Regions from separate parts of the Pseudoalteromonas sp. APAL1 genome, predicted to be linked through region 2. Evidence: predicted binding sites of a transcription regulator. Region 2 holds the regulator's gene; each other region holds the start of a gene.
The links. Region 2 encodes sigma-54, which starts transcription at its own class of promoters, with help from an activator protein. Its sites were predicted from a motif close to GTTGGCACGNNNNTNGNNT; they were not measured.
Positions count from the first base shown of each region.

Region 1: a site for sigma-54 is predicted at 5,499-5,517, ahead of dps (DNA starvation/stationary phase protection protein Dps). Genes of this name have one in related genera too.
Region 3: a site for sigma-54 is predicted at 3,354-3,372, ahead of fliE (flagellar hook-basal body complex protein FliE). Genes of this name have one in related genera too.

Region 1 is NZ_JAKGAW010000005.1:25,365-32,251, forward strand. Features, by position in the region: gene L1264_RS03975 (carboxymuconolactone decarboxylase family protein) at 1-325, opposite strand, end outside; gene L1264_RS03980 (hypothetical protein) at 485-733, shown strand; gene L1264_RS03985 (tellurite resistance TerB family protein) at 779-1,429, opposite strand; gene L1264_RS03990 (helix-turn-helix domain-containing protein) at 1,660-1,872, shown strand; gene L1264_RS03995 (hypothetical protein) at 1,904-2,518, shown strand; gene L1264_RS04000 (serine hydrolase domain-containing protein) at 2,547-3,776, shown strand; gene corA (magnesium/cobalt transporter CorA) at 3,897-4,853, shown strand; gene dps (DNA starvation/stationary phase protection protein Dps) at 4,914-5,432, opposite strand; gene L1264_RS04015 (CBS domain-containing protein) at 5,657-6,076, opposite strand; gene L1264_RS04020 (substrate-binding domain-containing protein) at 6,156-6,887, opposite strand, start outside.
Region 2 is NZ_JAKGAW010000004.1:33,368-40,254, forward strand. Features, by position in the region: gene L1264_RS03250 (YgiQ family radical SAM protein) at 1-622, shown strand, start outside; gene mgtE (magnesium transporter) at 658-2,016, opposite strand; gene L1264_RS03260 (HPr family phosphocarrier protein) at 2,228-2,500, opposite strand; gene rapZ (RNase adapter RapZ) at 2,512-3,357, opposite strand; gene ptsN (PTS IIA-like nitrogen regulatory protein PtsN) at 3,358-3,810, opposite strand; gene hpf (ribosome hibernation promoting factor) at 3,814-4,101, opposite strand; gene L1264_RS03280 (RNA polymerase factor sigma-54) at 4,128-5,624, opposite strand; gene lptB (LPS export ABC transporter ATP-binding protein) at 5,742-6,467, opposite strand; gene lptA (lipopolysaccharide transport periplasmic protein LptA) at 6,464-6,887, opposite strand, start outside.
Region 3 is NZ_JAKGAW010000001.1:100,196-107,082, forward strand. Features, by position in the region: gene fliH (flagellar assembly protein FliH) at 1-210, opposite strand, end outside; gene fliG (flagellar motor switch protein FliG) at 214-1,254, opposite strand; gene fliF (flagellar basal-body MS-ring/collar protein FliF) at 1,247-2,962, opposite strand; gene fliE (flagellar hook-basal body complex protein FliE) at 2,983-3,315, opposite strand; gene L1264_RS00495 (sigma-54-dependent transcriptional regulator) at 3,485-4,888, opposite strand; gene L1264_RS00500 (sensor histidine kinase) at 4,885-5,997, opposite strand; gene L1264_RS00505 (DNA-3-methyladenine glycosylase I) at 6,126-6,713, shown strand; gene L1264_RS00510 (sigma-54 dependent transcriptional regulator) at 6,767-6,887, opposite strand, start outside.

The DNA.
Region 1 (6,887 bases), on a different contig from region 2:
GGTAGAAAGTATCATCAATGGTGTGTGCTTGTGTCAATTTTTCACACAATTCTAAGGCTAGTCGCTCGTGCTGTGAGTAAATTGGCATGTCTTGCCAAGCACTTAAAGCAATAATACGGTTGTTAGTTACACCGTACTCTCTGGCTTGTTTGGTATGCATAGCAATGCAATACGCGCATTGATTTAGCTGGGATACTCTTAATTTCACTAGCTCCCAAGTCGTTAAGCCGAAAGTTGCCTCGGCTGCTTGTTTAATTAACTGTTCTTGATCAATTAGATGTTTTGTTAATTGAGGTTGTAAAGCAAAATAATTGGCTCGGTTCATGGTGATTCCTAAGCTGTTTGAAGAGCAATAAGTGTAACGATGGCAATAGGCGAAATATTGCAAAAAAACGACATTTATGGTGGCAAATTTACGCACTGGTTCGCACCTTATTTTTAATCCTGCTATGCTACGCCCATTAGCAATCACTGAGTATTTGAGATGATTAACGATAACGATGTAATTGAAACATTAGACGAATTAGAAACGTTTTTACGCCTAGTTGAAAATGGCGGTTTAGGACTTGAGAATGTAACCGGTGTAGCCCTTGCAACCAACAATAGTGATGGCCGCCCATTTATCGCGGTACTTGATGATAAACATCAACTTTTACTTGGCCGTTACGTAAGCAATGATGTGTATGAAAACGGTAAAGATATGGTGCGTTACGGCACTAAAAAACCGCACTAATTAGCAAAGGCTTAATACTAAAAACGGGGCTAGTAGGCCCCATTTTTATTGGTACTCGGCAAGTTCTCTATGAATGCTCATTACCAATTCTCTAGGAATACATAATTGATTAGCCAGCGTATCTAAGTAGTGTTTAGAGATTGCTTGGCTTAAATCAATTGCGCTGGCACTGGCTGCATAGACTTCAATACCCATTTGTGCGTTTGGCACAGCGGCAACTAATTCTGATAGTTGCATTGGTTTTCTTAGCTCATCGAACAGCATGGCCTTTTCTTGCACAGACAATTGCATTGTTTCTACTTGTGCGAAAATTTTTTGTCTTTCCGTTTCATCAATGTGGCCATCAGCATAGGCGGCTGCAATCATAGCGCGCATGAGTAATAATTGCCCATCACTGTGATTATCGTCGATTGCATCAGTAAATGACTGCTCAGGCAGCGTAGCGGGGGTAAAATCAAAACCACGTGAACTCGTTTGCTGAACTGGAGCCGCTTTTTGTTCTGAGTATTGTTTATAGGCTTTCCAAGCAAGGCCACCAACAGCAGCAAGCGCACCATATTTTACGGCTTTTTTACTGCTCTTTTTAGTTTTTCCGCCCATTAAGCTCGTTAGTCCGCCGCTAGCAACACCTCCTAAAAAACCACTCAGCGCACCTGATTTATTTAAATTACCCACTAATTTTTGTAAGTCTTTCATTGTTCTCTCCTTGCATGTGTTTTCTCAGGTTAGGTGATTCGCGCCGAAAAGAAAATGTGAGAAGTGTTACAAAAAACAACAATGAATGAACCTACAGCTGATTTAACTGGGTTTTTAGTCTTAAAACGGAGTTAAATACAAACGTGTTAATTATGCTTTTCATTTTTTATTTTATGATAATCGTAAAATAAAGTTTGACAATCATAAATCCATTGCGTACTTTTTAGGCTATGAAAATACGAATCAACCTAGATATAGAATTGGCAAAGAACAAAATGCAGCTGAAGGAGCTATCTCAGCGCATTGGTATTTCTATGACCAATTTATCATTACTAAAAAACGGAAAAGTGAAAGCGATCCGCTTTAGTACCCTTGAAGCTATTTGTGAAGAGCTTAATTGCCAACCCGGCGATATTTTGGTGTACGAACGCGATAGCGAATAACTTTACAACGAAACAGGATTTTGGAGGGCGTATGCTCAACCGTGACTATTTACTACCCGGCATAGCAGCGGGGTTACTTGCCATAATTTTTCCTATGTACTGGATTTCAGTATTTGGCGAAACACTTGATGGCTTAGGCGAAGCGCTTAAGCTCGATTTGCAAAGCTTAAACTTTTCAGACCTTGTGTTTGTACTCATTGGTGCACTTGAAATCTATGTGTACCTGAGTTTACGCAAGGCACTAAAAGATATGTTTGATGTTGAAGGCGTTCGCATCTTGTTATGTGTGTTAGCCGTGCTGGTATTGGCTTTTCATGCCACTGTGTTATGCGATGTTTATCTTGCCGTTGCTGGCGAAAAAGCATCGAGCGATGTGGTTGAAAGTATTTCAATTATTGCCATGGTGGTCTCGGCTGGGAGTTTAGGCTTGTATGCGCTAGTGGGGTTGATCACCGCTGCGTTATTACTAACAAAACGCCATGGAATGTCGTCGTTGCTAACGGTGTTTTCTATTCTACTGTTACTGATGTGTATCTTACAGCTAACGGTTATTTTTGCTTATTTGAATGTGTTCTTATTCCCAGCAGCATTATTAATTTTAATGGTGTTCTTTATCAGAAAACCTGAACAAATCGAAGTAGTTTAAGGTCGCTTTGTAATACAAGGTATAGAGTATGAGCTGGTTTAAAACAATTTTGTTAACACTGTTTTTGTCATCTGTTTGGGCTGCAATCTGTGTGTATGGTGGTGTTAGTGGTTGGTTTTTAAAACCCATCGCCGAAACGGGCAACACTGAGCAATTTATTGCCAACAGTCAGGCGCTGATTGCCAACAAACACGCAAACATAGCTTATGTTTTGATTGAAAATGGCCAAGTGGTTTTTCAAGATTACTCTAAAAGCAAAGATGAAATAACCGCCAATACTCTGTTCCCAGTGGCATCACTCAGTAAATTTATTACTGCCTATGGCGTGATGAGTCTGGCAGAGCAGCAGCAAATCCGTTTAGATCACGCGATTAATGAGCAACTGACGGGTTGGCAGTTACCTGAATCAGAGTTTGATAATCAACCAGTTAGCATTGCACATCTGTTATCGCATACTGCGGGACTTGGTGATGGTTTAGGCTTTGCTGATATTGAGCTAAATGAAACCGTACCAAGCTTGCTTGAGTCGCTAAACAAGCCGCTATCATCAACGGGTGTGCGTGAAATTAAAGTCACCAAGCCTGTGGGCGATTTTCAGTATTCTGGGGGCGGCTATTTGATGCTAGAGCTGCTGGTAGAAGAGAAAACCAATCAACGCTTTGCAACTTGGATGAATGATAACGTCTTTAAGTCAGTTAACATGACTGATGCCAGTTACGATGTACTTAGCGAGTTAGATAGCATCGCACCTGCTTATGATAATAGCGGGCAAGCTGCTGGGCATTTTCAATACGCATCGGCAGCGGCAACAGGTTTACTGGCAAGTAGCCATGATTTAATCGCTTTAGTTAACGCATTAACATCACCTCAAAAAGGACAGTTAAGCTCACAAATGATTAGCACTATGCGAGCGCCTTTGGCTATTAGCTTAGGCGCACCAATTTGGGGGCTTGGTACCATGCTTTATGCACCAACAGCATCGGGAGATTTTGTGTTTGGTCATGATGGCGCGAATGAGCCAGCAATAAATAGCACACTTCGCATCAACCCAGATAACAATGATGCAATCATCGTACTTAGCAGCGGTGGTGAACATATTGCATCAAAACTCGGGTATGAATGGACGCTTTGGCAAACCGGTTACCCCGACTTTTTAGCGTTTGATGTTGCCCTGCAAAGCGCTTTTGTACCTTGCTTAATAGGCCTTGTCATCATCTTCATAGGTATGATTATTGTGCGTTTCAAAAAAGCGAAATAAGTAAATGATGTAAGGTCTTAATTATTTTCTACTTTACCTTTTAATTCGTTGCATTGTCATTGTTCATTAACGTGAACAGCTATAGTATTTGTTTTAAATTGATTTATCAGGGTAGGGCAAATGTTACGTTTTTTTTCTATAGACCAAGGTGTGATCACAGAAACTGAGCCAGCTGCAGATACGCCTCTTGTTACTTCTATTAAAAATGCCCACTGGATTGACACCATAAATCCGACTGAAGAAGAGCGACAAGCGCTGGCAAGCACGCTTAATATCACCTTACCCGGTGCTGATGATGTTGAAGAAATCGAGGCATCTTCCCGTTGTTTTATCGACCACGAAGGCCTACATGTGCATGCGCTTTTTATGTCACCAAATGAAGGGCGCTTTAATACGGTGACCGTGGCTTGTTTGTTAAAAGACAACTGTTTGCTGACAATCCGCGATGATGAATTAGCCGATTTTCGTTTATTACGACTTCGCGCTCGTAAAGGGCAAGTGGCGTGTGATAATCCCAAGCAACTTTTAGTGACTCTGTTTGACCAAAAAGTCGAAAACCACGCTGATATGCTTGAAGATATGCATCACCAGTTAGAAAAACTCAGTGCCTATGTACTTGAAGAGGACGACTCAGATTTAGAAGAAGCCGTCAGCCGGATCTCGCGCCTTGAAGATAACAACGGTAAGGTGCGATTATGTTTGATGGATACGCGCCGAAATATTTCGTTTTTACTGCGTCATTTAGGTGCACCAACTGAAGACCGCGAGTCACTACGTGAAATTGTACTCGATATTGATACCCTAATGTCTCACTGTACATTTTTGTTTGATAAGGTGAATTTCTTAATGGACTCGACTCAGGGTTTTATTAATATCGAACAAAACCAAATTATTAAAACCTTCTCAATTGCCTCTGTGGTGTTTTTACCTCCGACCGTCGTTGCCAGTATTTATGGCATGAATTTTAATAGCATGCCTGAGCTGCAATGGGCATGGGGTTACCCGTTTGCGATTGGCATCATGTTGTTGTCTGGCTTTGCACCTTATTTGTTCTTTAAACATAAAGGTTGGCTGTAGCAAAGCATAAAAAAGCCCAGCAAATGCTGGGCAAGGGGTCTTCGGATAGACTTTGCGGTTTTAGCCTTTCAATTCGCCAGTAGACGATTCGATATGCGCACGAACAAACCATTGGAATTGTTCTAGATCAGCCAGTTGACCGGTGATCATATCTTCAGAAACTGGGTCTAACTCAGCAAGCTTTTCGATAGCTGCACGGTGATCTTTATTAACGCCGTTATACACTTTATCAAGCGCTGTTAGATGGTCAGTGACTAAACCTTTACCAATTGAGTAGTCTTGCCAAGTACGACGATCTACAATTGATTGCGGTGTGCCAACAGGTACGCCGCCCATGGTTGCAATTCGCTCTGCAATCGTATCAGTCATCTCTTGCACTGCGCTTACTTGTGGGTCTAGCATTTCGTGTACACCAATGAAGTTAGGACCAACAACATTCCAGTGAATGTGTTTTAAAGTGAGGTGTAAATCGATTAAAGCGACCATACGCTGGTCTAAAATTGCAATCGTGTCAGCTGCAGCTTGGTCTTTAACACCGGGTGCTGTAAATTCTGCGATTTTTGATGATGAATTACTCATTACTCCTCCGAGATTATCTATAAATTTCCTTTCGCTTTTAGTTTAAAAGCGCGCTTGATTAGGTAGAAGCAAACGTTGTGCCTAAAATGGAATTTTGTTAACTAGTTGAATTTATAGGGTTAATTTTATTTTGTTTTGAGGTGGAGTGGTTGTGATGAGGTATGAGTATGAAAACTCTGCACACCTTCTGTAAAAAATTCAGTGTGCAGATACAAATTTACGACTTAAGAAAGTAATGCCGCCGCTAAACGAACAAAGTCAGATGAGGTTAGAATTCCCACTAAGTTGTTATCTTTATCAACCACAGGCATGCAGCCATGACGATTTTCAACAAAAAACTTAGCAACTTCGTGTAGCGGCTGCTCTGGCGAGATACTGGTAAAATCAGTGGCCATAATATCAACCACTTTAGTTTGCTTTTCTTTGCGTTCAAGGGCGCTGGCGCTGTAATTCGCCATGATATTCATTACCTGAGCAATCATGATTTTTTGCGTTAACATGCCAACTAAACCACCGTGCTCATTGATCACTGGAATATGGCGGACATTTTTCTCTTTCATTAGATTATGCGCGTCATGCAGGGTATTTTGCGCGCTAATGGCGAATGGGTCTGGCGTCATCAAATCACTAACTAGGTGTGTCATGGCTAAATCCTTACAATTAATCAAGCTGTGGTAAGTCTAGCGCTTATCGACTTATTTGCACTTTAGTGAGATCAAAGTTTTAGTGATTAACTGTGCATGTACCTGCATTACTTTGCTGACAATAATGAAAGTCTAGGTAATAGTGAGACTTGGCTGGTCGCTCACCTTTTGTTAGGTATTGATACATCAATTCGGCAGACAGGCGTCCCATTTCAAATGGATTTTGACCAATATTAGCCGATGATAATCCTTGTTTTAATACTTCTAATTGCATTTGTTCTGTATCGGCAGAAACAATGACCACCTCTTTACTGGCAATACGTTGTTTCTGTTTAGCAATCACTTTTGCGTAGTTAGGATTAAATTGGGCAAAACCTGCTACAGCTAAAAATAGTGGTGGGTTTTCAATATTAAGTAGTTTGTCGAGCTGACCCAGTGATACTTCACGTTTTCCTAAACTATATAAAGGGCAGCGGTCAAATTCACTCCAGCCATTTTCACCAGTTAAGCGTTTATCTTTTTGCCCTGATAACGCATAACGAACACCTTCAATGCGTTTGTTTAAATTAGGTGTTGTGGAATGTCCGGATTGAATACAGACTTGGTTAACTTCTTTGTCAGTGAATTTTTTTAGTTCGTTCCCCAAGGCCACACCATAATCAAAATTATTAGTACCCACATAGGCTAAACGATACTGCTGATCATCTTCGAGCAAATCAGAGTCAAAGGTAATTACAGGAATATTATTGTCTTTAAGCTTTTTTAAAGCGCGTTCAACAAGGTAATTAGAGTCTGTAGTAGCGATTAATAA
Region 2 (6,887 bases):
CGGGTACTTAAAAATTGCCCCTGAACATACCGAGGATGGCCCACTATCTAAGATGATGAAGCCGGGCATGGGGGCTTACGATAAGTTTAAAGAGCTATTTGATAAATACTCAAAAGAAGCCGGTAAAAAACAGTATTTGATCCCGTATTTTATTTCTGCACACCCAGGAACGAAAGACGAAGACATGGTTAACATGGCGTTATGGTTAAAGGCCAATGACTTTAAGCTTGATCAGGTACAAAATTTTTACCCGTCGCCAATGGCCAACGCAACGACAATTTATCATACCGAGATGAACTCGTTACGTAATATTAAAAACAATACTGAACAAGTGCCTGTGCCAAAAGGGGCACGTCAGCGTCGCTTGCATAAAGCTATTTTACGTTATCATGATCCTGCCGGCTGGCCGATGATCCGCGAAGCTCTTAGAAAAATGGGCAAAGCGAATCTAATCGGTAAAGGGCCAAACTGTTTGGTGCCTGAAGAGAGTCGCAACGAAAAAGCAGCAAATAGTAAAGGTGGTAAAGGCCGTGCGGCACTTACACGCCACACTGGTTTTAGCCAATTCAAAAAGGCCAATACCAAGCCTAGAGTAGGTAAAAATAAGCAGCGCGCAAAGTAAAAGATATAAATGGCCCTTAAAGGGCCGTTTTTATATTAGATCAATAACCAGGTTGCGGTGCCTAAAAAGGCAAAAATACCAACAATATCGGTGACGGTTGTCAGCACCACACTGCCGGCGAGGGCTGGGTCAATTTTCATTTTCTTAAGAATTAACGGAATACTCGCACCCGCGATACCAGCGGCAACAAGATTCATAAACATCGCAAACGCTAAGACCGCACCGAGCTTAAAGTCCCATTGCCATAGGGCAACCACACCAGCAATCAATATCGACCAAATAACGCCATTCAGTGCGCCTATCGCCAGTTCCTTAAGTAATAAGAAGCGTTGGTTTGTTTGGTTGATATGGCCAACCGCTATACCACGAATAACCAGTGTTAATGTTTGGCTACCTGCAACACCACCCATTGAAGGTACGATACCATTTAGTACCGCCAAAATAGGCAAGATTGCTAAGGTGTTTTCAAAAAAGCTTGCCACAATTGCTGCTAGCAATGCGGTTAATAAGTTAACTCCCAGCCAAATAGAGCGACGCTGCGAACTTTTGAGTACTGGCGCAAAGGTATCTTCTTCGTCGTCAAGACCAGCAAGGCTTAACATGCTGTGTTCAGCATCTTCACGGATGACGTCAACGATATCATCGATGGTAATACGACCAAGCAAGTGAGCGTTATCATCAACAACAGGGGCTGAAATCCAGTTATGACGCTCGAACAATTGCGCTACATCACTTTCATCCATTGAGATCAGGATTGACTCACACTCTTCATCCATTAAATCACGAACAATTTTATCCGATGAGTTGGTCAGTAATGTGGTTAACGAAAGCGCGCCTAAAAAGCAGTTATGTTTATCAACAACGTATAAGTCATCCGTACCTTCTGGTAGTTCACCACGCAAGCGTAAATAGCGCAGGACTACATCTAAGGTAACATCTGGACGGATTGTTACCGTATCGCTGTTCATCAGGGCACCGGCTGAACGCTCTTGGTACGACAGTGCCTGAGTTGCCCTTTCTCTATCTTGCGAGTCCATTGCACTGACTACGTCTTGATAAACGGTGTCAGGAAGGCTACGAAGAACTTCACCTAAGTCATCGTCGTCCATGTCTTCGGTTGCAGCAGCAATGTGCTCAGGCTCCATCTGAGCAATAATACCTAAACGTACGTCTTCAGAGAGTTCTTCTAAAACATCACCACGCACATCTGGGTCTACCAACTGCCATAGCATGCGACGAATTTTATGGGGAGATGACTCTAATAATAAAGCGGTATCACACGGAGCTGTTTTAGCGAGCATGCCTCGCACCTGAACAAATTGTCCACTATTGAGTGACTTGGTCACTTGTTTAAGTTGTTGTAGTGGGTAGTCTTGTTCAAAGGCTTCTGGCATTGGCGTCCTTACAACTGAAAATAGATTAATACAGATTCTGCAAATACAGCATAGTTGCTAAGTGGTGTATTTGCAGGATATCTTCACACTGCGATAAAATTATTAAGTGCTTTGTATTTTTAAGGTGTGAACGATATAAAAGTAGGATATTTAAAGAGAATTATAAATACCTGAACTAAGTTTAACTTAAACGGTTAAGCCTTAGCAAACGCTATTCTTGTTCATGAAAGCGTTGTGCAATTAATTCTCCAATTGCGTTCAGTGCAGCCTCTGCATCTGGGCCTTCACATACCACACGCACTTCTTTACCTTGGCTACTTTCAAGTAACATTAAGGCTAAAACACTATCACCTTCAGCTTCTTTATCGTCTTGATAAAGCATAATTTTAGCATCAAATTGCAAAGCAAGTTGTGCTAAAACAGTGGCTGCTCGTGCGTGCAAGCCAAGCTTATTTTGAATTAAAAACGTGTCTTCTGCGTGCATCTGGCATCCAATTAAATATCTTGCTCGCGATGGCGGATTTTTACGTTCGCATGCGTTTTTGAAAAGCTATCACCAATGGTCTGCGCTAAATATACCGAGCGATGTTGCCCGCCAGTACAGCCAATTGCGATAGTAAGATAGCTTCGATTGTTACGCTCAAGGTGAGGTAACCATGTTTGCACAAATGTTTGAATTTGCCATGTAAATTTTTGCACTATGCTATGACTTGCAAGGTAATCTTTTACTGGTTGATCTAAGCCTGTGAGTGGCTTTAGATCTGGCTCCCAATGTGGATTTGGTAAAAAACGTGCATCAAATACGTAATCGGCTTCTTTAGGAATACCATGTTTAAAGCCAAACGACATAAAGGTGATAATCAGCTTTTTATCTTTTTTACCTAAGATCTTTTCACGAATAGATTCAGCTAACTGATGAACACTCAGGTCGGTGGTATCAATCATAAAATCAGCGCGCGTGATCAGTACATCCAGTAATACTCTTTCTTGCTTAATTGCTAAATCGAGTGGCAGCGAGTCAATCGATAGAGGATGTAAGCGTCGCGTTTCAGAAAAGCGTTTGATCAGAGTTTGGTCATCACTGTCTAAATAGAACAGTGTTGGGTTTGCGAAACCTGGCAGGTATTCAAGAATATCATTAAACTCTTGCTGCTCTTTCGGTAAGTTACGCACATCTATGCTGACTGCTATTTTGTCATAGTTGTCTGAAACGCTACGAACAAGCGAAGGTAATAAGTTGACTGGGATATTATCAACACAGTAGTAACCCAAGTCTTCAAGTACACGTAAAGCGACCGATTTACCTGAGCCTGAGCGACCGCTGATGATAATTAATTCCATTTATGCCTCTGCTGATATGACCTGAAACAGTTCGTGGTCTGTTTTGGCGCTACGTAACTGTTTACAAAACTCCTTATCTTTTAGTCTATCAGCAATTGTCGATAAGGTCTTTAGGTGAAGTTGGCTGTCTCCATCTGGTACGATGAGTGCAACGAAAATATCCACAGGTCGGTTATCAATTGCGTCAAAATTGATTGGGGATTCACTCACTATGACAAATGCCTGTGGTTGCTCTGCACCACTCATGCGGCCATGTGGAATAGCAATGCCACGACCAATACCTGTACTGCCTAATTTTTCTCTATTGAGTAAGGCATCAAGGACGTCTTGTTGAGATAAATGAGGAAGCTGCTGGTGAGCCAGCTCGCTGATATATTCAAGGATTCTTTTTTTGCTATTAAAAAGGACCGCAGCTTTGCTGCAGTCCTGGTTAGTAAGTGAACTAAGTTTCATAATTTAGTGTCGAGCTAATTTCTCTTTGTGTTTAATGACTTGACGATCTAGTTTATCGATTAGCGAGTCAATGGCTGCATACATATCTTGGTGTGCAGTTGAGGCAAAGAGCTCGCCTCCATTTACATGTAAAGTTGCTTCTGCTTTTTGGCTTAATTTTTCTACATCTAGAATGACATGTACATTATTAATGTGGTCAAAATGCCTTTCTAGTTTTGCAAACTTGCTGTTTACATAGTCTCTTAATGAATCAGTGATTTCTACATGACGACCAGTTAAATTTAGTTGCATAAGCATTTTCCTTCTATGTAAAACGTCTAAATCAAACTCTTACGCTGATTAGACGGAGGTATCGCTAGAGACTCTCGATATTTTGCAATTGTGCGTCTAGCTACTTTAATTCCTTGCTCAGCCAATATATCTGCAATTTTACTATCACTCAATGGTTTAGCTGAGTTTTCTGCAGCGATAAGCTTTTTGATCAAAGCGCGAATTGCTGTTGATGAACACTCACCACCGTTTTCTGTGCTGACATGGCTTGAGAAGAAATATTTCAACTCAAAAATCCCGCGAGGGGTGTGCATGTATTTTTGTGTTGTAACACGTGAAATTGTCGATTCATGCATTTCGACCATTTCTGCGACATCGTTCAGCACCATTGGTTTCATGGCTTCTGGGCCATGTTCAAAAAATGCTTGTTGTTGCTGTACGATACAATTGGTCACTTTTAAAAGTGTATCGTTACGGCTCTCTAAGCTTTTAATAAACCATTTAGCTTCTTGTAAATGAGAGCGAATAAACTGGCTATCGCTGCTCGATTTTACTGAGCGTGACATAGCTGCATATTGGCTATTCACTCTAATTTTTGGCATACAATCTGGGTTTAATTCAACGACCCAACGACCTTTAACTTTTTTAACCGATACATCGGGTATAACGTACTCAGACTCTTCGCGAACTATGCTGTCAGCTGGCTTAGGGTTTAAGCTGTGGATCAGCGTCATTACTTCTTTTAGTTCGCTTTCTTTAAGCTTAGTCTTTTTCATCAAAGTGCGATAGTCGCGACTTGCTAATAATTCAATATGCTCAGATAAAACCATTTTAGTTTCAGCTAAATACGGCGTACTCGCATCGAATTGGCGAAGCTGGATACATAAGCACTCTTGTAAGCTACGGGCACCAATCCCTACTGGATCAAACAACTGTATTCTCTTTAAGACCGCTTCGACTTCATCTAGTTCGATTTCTTCTTCATCATTATTTTGATTAAAACTTTCGACTATGTCTTCGCAGCTAACAGTTAAAATACCTGAGTCATCAATTGCCTCTACGATGGCGACAGCGATCGCTTCATCGGTTGGGCTAAATGGTGTGAGTTGTAATTGCCACATAAGGTATTCATGGAGGGTTTCAGTCGATGCACCCTGATAAATTGACTCATCTTCAGGCATTGGACCTGATGATGTTGATGGGGCAGCACTCATGTACTCATCCCATGTCACATCCATGGCTAAATCGTCACTAACGGTGTCTTTGTTAAGGGCATCGCTGCTTTCTTGTTCGTACTCACTCGGCGCTTCTTCGGCCGATGCACTTAGCTGAGTATCATCAGATTCAGCTTTTTGCTCGTTCTTACCAATGTTTTCATCGTTGTAATCTGCTTCTTCCACTTCAAGCAGAGGGTTACTATCAAGTGCTTCTTGAATTTCTTGCTGGAGATCCAATGTACTAAGCTGCAGCAAGCGAATTGCTTGTTGCAGTTGTGGAGTCATTGTAAGTTGCTGGCCCATGCGCAGCTGTAATGATTGCCTCATGTATCCCTAACAATCCTTTTATGTGTTATCGACACCTGTGCAGTCACAGGTAAATTTATATCGATTTATTGTCATTGTTATTTAGTTTAGCAGATGCGCTAGATGGTGGCTTATTGGTTATAGCCTGAATTGCTCACCTAGATACACATCGCGTACGGTTTGGTCAGCTAAAACATGCTCAGGTGTTCCTGATGCAATTAGCTCCCCATGAGAAACAATGTAGGCTTTTTCACAAACATCAAGGGTTTCTCTAACATTATGGTCAGTGATTAATACACCAATACCACGATTTTTTAAGTGTTCAATAATTTTCTTTATATCTAACACTGAAATAGGATCAACACCAGCAAAAGGCTCATCTAACAAGATAAATTTAGGGTTTGCGGCTAATGCCCGAGCAATTTCTACGCGACGACGCTCGCCCCCAGATAAGGCCATACCTTGACTATCACGAATATGCTGAATACTAAATTCATCAAGTAAGTTGTTGAGTGTTTCTTCTCGGCCTTGTTTATTTAAATCTTTACGCGTTTCTAAAATAGCCATTAGGTTTTGATAAACCGTTAACTTTCTAAAAATAGATGACTCTTGTGGTAGGTAACCAATCCCTAAACGTGCTCGGCTATGCATTGGCAAAAGTGTAATATCATTATCATCAATGCTGATCTTGCCTTTATCGCTAGGTACTAAGCCAACAATCATATAGAAAGTGGTGGTTTTGCCTGCGCCATTTGGGCCAAGCAAACCAACGATACTGCCCGCTTCAACCTCAAGACCCACATTTTTGACAACTTGGCGGCCTTTATAACTTTTTGCTAAAAGCTCTGCTTTTAATGTGCTCATGGTTGGCCTTTATCGTCTTGTTTGTTGTCAACAGGCACTAAGATTGTGTGTACACGGTCTGTTGAGTTTTCGTCTTTTTCTGCGCTAATTAGTTGTTGTGCCATATCATAAGTAATGCTTTTCGCTGTTACTTTTTGGCCTGCTTGAGTTACTTCGGCTTCCCCATTTAAAGTTAAGAAGCGCTTGGCTACGTCGTAGCGAACTTCTTCTGCACTGGCGCTCATTACCGTGCCATCTGCTTGCTTTTCTTCAAAATAAGCAGGCTTACCTGTGGCGATAATTAACTCAACAGTACCTTCTGTATCACCACCATGGGCTTCAAGGCGTTCGGCTGTGATCCGGCGGTTACCATGTATAATTTCGACATTGCCTTCAAATATACCAACGCCATCTTTTAGCTTACCAGTTTGGCGATCTGAG
Region 3 (6,887 bases), on a different contig from region 2:
AATTTCCGGCTCTTCGGGCTGTTCTTCTACCGCTTGTTTTTGACGCTCCTTGCGGTACATGTCAGCTAAAGGCGTACCATAGGCAGTTGAACGTCCAGCCAACTTTCTGGTGTCTTGTGCAACATCAGGAATTGGCCAGTTTTCAAGAAGTTCATCCACTGCTTCACTAGGGTGAATTGGCCGACCTTTATGTAAAGAAGGTTTAGACATGGTTTATAGGAACTCCTCACCACCGCCGCCGCCAAGCATTATTTCGCCTGAGTCAGCTAAACGACGTGCTGTCGACAAGATTTCTTTTTGTGCGGCTTCAACTTCACTGATACGCACAGGTCCCATCGCCTCAAGGTCATCTGCTAATAGCTCAGCAGCACGTTTCGACATGTTACTTAAAATCTTCTCTTTCAGTGCTTCATCTGTTCCTTTAATTGCTTTCATAAGTACATCTTGTTGTACTTCACGAAGAATTGCTTGAATGCCTCGGTCTTCAACATCCATTAAGTTTTCAAATACAAACATGAGATCTTGGATTTGCTGCGACATTTCTTCGTCATGCTCTCGGATCGAATCCATCAACTGACCTTCAATATTGGTATCTAGGTAGTTCATGATATCTGCCGCTGCTTTCAAGCCACCCATTTTCGCAGCTTGCGCACCTGCTTGACCTGCGAACTGTTTCTCCATGATTTCGTTTAGCTCTTGGAGTGCTGCTGGTTGAACTTCTTCAAGGTTAGCAATACGCATGGTTAAATCTAAGCGCACTTTTTCAGGAAATTGCGACAAGATTTCAGCTGATTGCTCAGGTTCTAAATACGATAAAACAATAGTTTGGATCTGCGGGTGCTCATTACGAATAATATTCGCCACTTGTTTTGAGTCCATCCACTTCAGTGAATCAAGGCCTTTGGCGCCAGAGCCCATAACAATTTGGTCAATAAGGCTGGCAGCCTTATCTTCACCAAGTGCCGCTGTAAGCGCTTTTTTGATAAAGTCTTCAGATTGGAAACCTATGGTGCTGAAGCTTTGAATTTGCTCAATAAACAAGTTGTGAACAGCGCTAATTTTCGCTTGTGATAAATCATCCAGCGCCGCCATCGCCATACCTACTTTTTGTACTTGCTTAGGCTCTAAATGTTTTAGAATTTGCGCAGCATCTTCTTCCGATAAACTCAGCAATAAAATAGCTGCTTTATCGACACCGTCTAATTTATCAACATCAAACGCCGGTGGTAGTTGTTTTTGTTCTTGATCAGTCATCTTCAGTTAACCACGCTTTCACCACTTGAGAAGACAGTTCTGGTTCATTAGCAACCAATGCACGAACTGCTTTGAGTAAATCTTCATCGCCATGTAAATCTGGCAGCTGTAGTGTACCATCACTTGAGAATCCTACAGCAGCAGAGTCAAAGTCTTTATTTAGCATATCTAGCGTGCTATCACCAATATCTACACCCGCACTTAACGCATCTTCATCATACTCTTCAAGTGTATCGTCTGGGTAGATTAAGCGTTTCAGCATTGGTTTAACAACAGCCAAGATAAGTACGATAATAACCAAGGCACCTAACGCTAAGCGAAGCATTTTCATGAACCAGTCTTGTTCCCACAGCGGCACTTCAATCGCCATTTCTGTGTTTTCACGAACAAACGGAACTGTGACCACTTCAAGTGCATCACCACGTTGCATATCAAAGCCTACACCACCTTGTAGTAAACGACGAATATTTGACAATGCTTCGACAGAACGAGGCACCATAGTCGTTTCACCGTTTTCACCAACTTCTGGTACGTAATCAACAGCGACTGATACGCTAATACGACGAATAACACCTGTTTGCTGACGCTTATGAGAAATCGTGGTATCTAACTCGTAGTTGCGTGTTGCTTCTTTGTGAGAACGGCTAGGGTTAGTCGCTGAGCCTGCACTGCCTTGACCAGCAATTTCAGGAATATTTGAGTTTGCAGGTGGCTGATTTGTAAGCGCACCAGGAATACCTACAGCAAGACCGCCGATGTTATTTTCTTCGAAAGTCGTTTCGCTGCGCACAGCGGGTAAGTCTGGGTTATAGCGTTTTTGAGTTTCTTCTACTGCACTAAAGTCCATATTTAAATCAACTTGTGCAGTGTAGTTACCTAAACCAACCACTGGAATGAGAATGCTGTCGATTTTATTTAAGTACTCTTCTTCACGTTTGCGCTCTATTTCATACTCTTTACGAGAGCGTGCAGCGAGTGAGTTTTGTGAGCCTGAGTTTAGTAAGCGACCATTTTGATCGGTAACAGTAACACGCTCTGGCGATAAACCTTGTACCGCTGAGGCAACAATATCAACCACTGAGTCAACTTCTTCACCATCAAGCGTACGGCCGCGTTTAAGTGTTAAAACCACTGTAGCTGAAGGTTGTTTTTCGCGACGAGCAAATACGTTTTCTTTTGGAATAGCTAAAAGTACTTTGGCGCGAGTAACATTTTTTAGCTCTTCGATAGTGCGAGCAAGTTGTTGCTCACGACCATGTTTTAAACGTTCACGTTCTAGGCGTTGGCTTACACCAAATCCCATATCTTGCATGATGATGTCAGTACCTGAGCTTGGCGCTTGCTCAAGGCCTTCACGAGCCATCAATAACTTAATGTTTTGGTACTCACCTTCTTCTACAGAGATGACATTACCATCGAGTTCGTAATCAATCTTTTGCGCGTCTAAAAAGTCTAGCGTTTGAATAAGCTCTTCCGTTGGCATTTTACCAAGCGGACGCATATCTGGCTGACGTGCCCAAATGATAATAAAAATTGCGATAGCCAAACAAATTGCCAAAGCAATCACTAAAGTAACCTGGCGTAAAACATCTACACCGTTTAAGGCACTTAAGTAGCCTGACTTTTGCTCTTGTTGATCATCAGTATCGGTAGAATCGATACCGCCGCCTGCTAGGGCTAGATCAGTTGATTGATTAGATTGCGCCACGATAATTCTCCACTACCTAGTTACACAGGCATGTTCATGATTTCTTTATATGCTTCAACAAGTTTATTACGAACCTGTACCGTTGCTTCGAATGCAACTGATGATTTTTGTGAAGCAATCATCACATCTGCAAGCGATACACTGCGATCACCCATTTCAAGAGCCGTCACTTTTTGCTTGGCTTCTTGTTGCAAGCCATTCACTGTATCTAATGCATTGGTAAGTAGATCACCAAATTGTGCCGTTGATGTAGGCTGTGTCTGAGTTGGTAAATTTGTAATTGAGTTACTACGGCTAGCTTCAAGGGCCATAGATTGCATTTCTTGAAATAATGCGCTGTTTTGAACTTTCATAATACTCTCTGACAATACAGTTTACTTATAAACTGATAAAGCACAAACCGTGCCATAAAATAAAACTAATATTTTCAATAGCTTATACCATTCGCTTTGCTTGTCAGAGTTTTGACAGCAAACAAGCCCACATGCTGTGAGCTTGTTTGACACTGTTTTGGAAGGAGAATTAGGCTGGCAGTGCAATCCCAAGATCGCGCATCTGCGCTAGTTTATATCGCAAGGTGCGGGGGCTAATGCCTAAGGTCTCAGCCACCTCTTTTCGCTTACCATTACAGCGTGCGAGGGTTTCTAAAATAATACGATGCTCTTTGTCTTTAAGCTCGTCTTTATAATTACCTTGCTCACTCACCTGTGGCACTGTATCTAAATTAACTTCAACGGGTTGCTCTTGATACACCGGTGCATTATGCGGTGGCGTAGCAACTGACTTTATCTCTACCGTTAGTAACTCTTCAATGAAGACATCATCTTCATGAATGCTGTTACCATCACATAATATCAGCGCACGTTGAATAACATTATCAAGCTCTCGCACATTACCCGGCCAAGCATGTGTTAGCAGCTTTTGCTTAGCTGACTCGGTCAACATAGCAATGGGTTCTTTACTTTTCAGGCAATGGCGCTCAATTAAATGCTCTGCCAATACAACAATGTCGCCCGGGCGTTCTGCTAATGGTTTCCACATCAGCGGGAACACATTTAAGCGATAATATAAATCTTCTCTAAATAGATTTTCACTCACCGCTTCTTTTAAATCACGGTTACTCGTAGCTAGGACACGAACATCAAGCTCAATCGTTTTACGGCCGCCTAAGCGCTCTACTTCACGCTCTTGTAGTACACGCAGTAATTTTGCTTGCAGACCTAAATCCATCTCGGTGATCTCATCAAGTAAGATGGTACCGCCTTGTGCTTGTTCAAATTTACCAGGGCAGGCCTGGATGGCACCGGTAAACGCGCCTTTTTCGTAACCAAATAAGGTTGCTTCAAGCATATTTTCAGGAATAGCGGCACAGTTAATGGCAACAAAGGGAGCATCTGCACGATTCGATTTATCATGAATATAGCGGGCTAACACTTCTTTACCTGAGCCACTTGGGCCAAGTACCATAACACTGGCATCTGAACGCGCTACTTTGCTCGCAAGTTCGAGTAACTTAATACTCGATGGATCTGCAACAATTGGCCCGTCTGTTTCTTTTTCCTTTTCGGGTAAATAACGACTGACCATATTAAGCAATACTTCTGGGGCAAATGGTTTTGCCATGTAATCAATCGCACCTAAGCGCATTGCCTCTACAGCATCATCAATGGTGTCATAAGCTGTCATCATAAGTACAGGTAGTTCAGGGTAGTTGAGCTTAATACTGCGAAGTAAATCAAGGCCACTCATCGCGCCCATTTGTACATCGCTGACCACTAATGAATACGTGCCTTGTTTTAACAGCACCATTGCTTGCTCAGCACTATCTGCTGCGATGCAATCAATTCCTGACATTTCGAGTGTATCAATCAAAGCTTCTCGTAAGCCTGCGTCGTCTTCAACGACTAAAATTGCGTTGGTATTCATTTTGCCTCCGCTGACGTAAATTCTGCACTTATTGGCAGGATCAAGCTAAAACATGCCCCCCCATGGGCATTATTAGTCACTTCAACCCGTCCTTGGTGCGCATTAGCGACTGAACTCACAACAGCAAGTCCAAGCCCTGTGCCTTGGCTTTTTGTAGTAAAGAAAGGTTCAAATAATTTCTCGGCCTGACTCATATCTACGCCAGGACCGTTGTCACTTACACTGATGCGAACACTATTATCATTTGCGGTGTCGCGCTCAGCACTAAGCGATACTTCTGCATGTTTGCCAATTATTTGAATACTGTTATGAATTAAGTTTTGAATCGCACTGGCAAGTGCGGTTTTATTACCCACAATCTCAATGTCTGGTTCTGGCAAGTTAACGGCTAAGGTACTTTGGTTTTGTGCAACCATTGCATCCGCCCCCGCTTTTACTTCATTGAGTAACTGTTGCATCGAGACACTTTCAACAACTTGCTGTTCGCCACTTTTTGCAAATAACAGCATGTCATTTACTTGGGTTTCTAAATCTTTTAAACGTGACATTAATTTAGTATGAAAATTACCACGCGAGCTTTCTGGTAAACGCTTTGAACCCAAGTTTGCGGCATAAAGCATGGCGGCTGACAACGGCGTTCTGACCTGATGAGCAAGCGAAGCAACCATTTTACCAAGCGCACTTAAGCGCTGCATATGTGCTACTCGTTTTTGTAAACGCCTAGTTTCTGTTAAATCTGTCATTAAAATTAACTGCCCTGGCTCAGGTGCAAGCGCAGTAATATCAAGCTTTATTAAACGCCCATCTTTGAGTGATACCTCATGACCATCATCTTGCTTTGGTCGAAATGAGCGCTGAATAACGCTAAACCATTTTTCACCTTCAAGCGGTTCACCCAGCATATCAATAGCAATTTGATTTGCTTTTGCAATCATGCCTCGACCATCTAAAACCACAACGCCCGCAGGCATAGTATGCACTAAATGACTTAGCCAACTAGCTTGCTGGCGAAGCTCACTCAACTCGCCAACATACTCTTCTTGCTGTAAGCATGGGTTATATTGATTAGCTGTGATAAATTGTGGTTTTAATACATGTGCCAAGGCCATAATCGATACTCAAAAAATCGTGTCTACACAGCTAAATGCACAATTCATACCATAATTATTTTTGTTTTATTTCAATAAATTAAAGTCAAAATAAACACCGACAAAAAAATGACATTTGCGAGGGAACAATGCAAAAAGAACACCACTGTCGCTGCCCGTGGCTCGACACCAGCAAAGAAGATTATGTGGCCTACCACGACCAAGAATGGGGGGTGCCATTATATGATGATCACCGTTTGTTTGAGTTTATAACCTTAGAGTCAGCACAAGCCGGGCTTAGTTGGTATACCATACTTAAAAAGCGTGATGGCTATCGCAGCGCCTTTAAAAACTTTGTTGTTGAAGAGGTTGCCAAAATGACTGAGGATGATATCGAACGGTTAATGCAGTTTGATGGCATTATTCGTAATCGAGCCAAGATCGCCGCGACTATCAATAACGCGCAGCGTTTTATTGAAATTCAAAAAGAGTTTGGTAGTTTCTCAAACTACCAATGGCAGTTTGTAGGTGGTAAGCCTTTGGTAAACAACCTAGATAAACTAGAGGATTACCCGGCTATTACTGAAGCCTCCACAGCATTTGCCAAAGATTTAAAAAAGCGTGGTTTTAAGTTTTTAGGCCCAACGACTGTGTATGCGCATATGCAGGCCTGTGGTATGGTGAATGATCACAGTAATGATTGTTTTAGAAAAGCCGAAATAGTGAGTGAATATTAGCCGCAAATCTGCAGAAACATGCTTTATGTAGAGAGCGTTAAACCTACCGCGAGTTAATCTCGCGATAGGTTATACTTTTTCATCTTCTCAACGAGAGTTGTACGGCGTACACCTAAGATTTCAGCCGCACGCGCTACGACATAATCATAGCGCTCTAATGCTTGGCTGATTAAG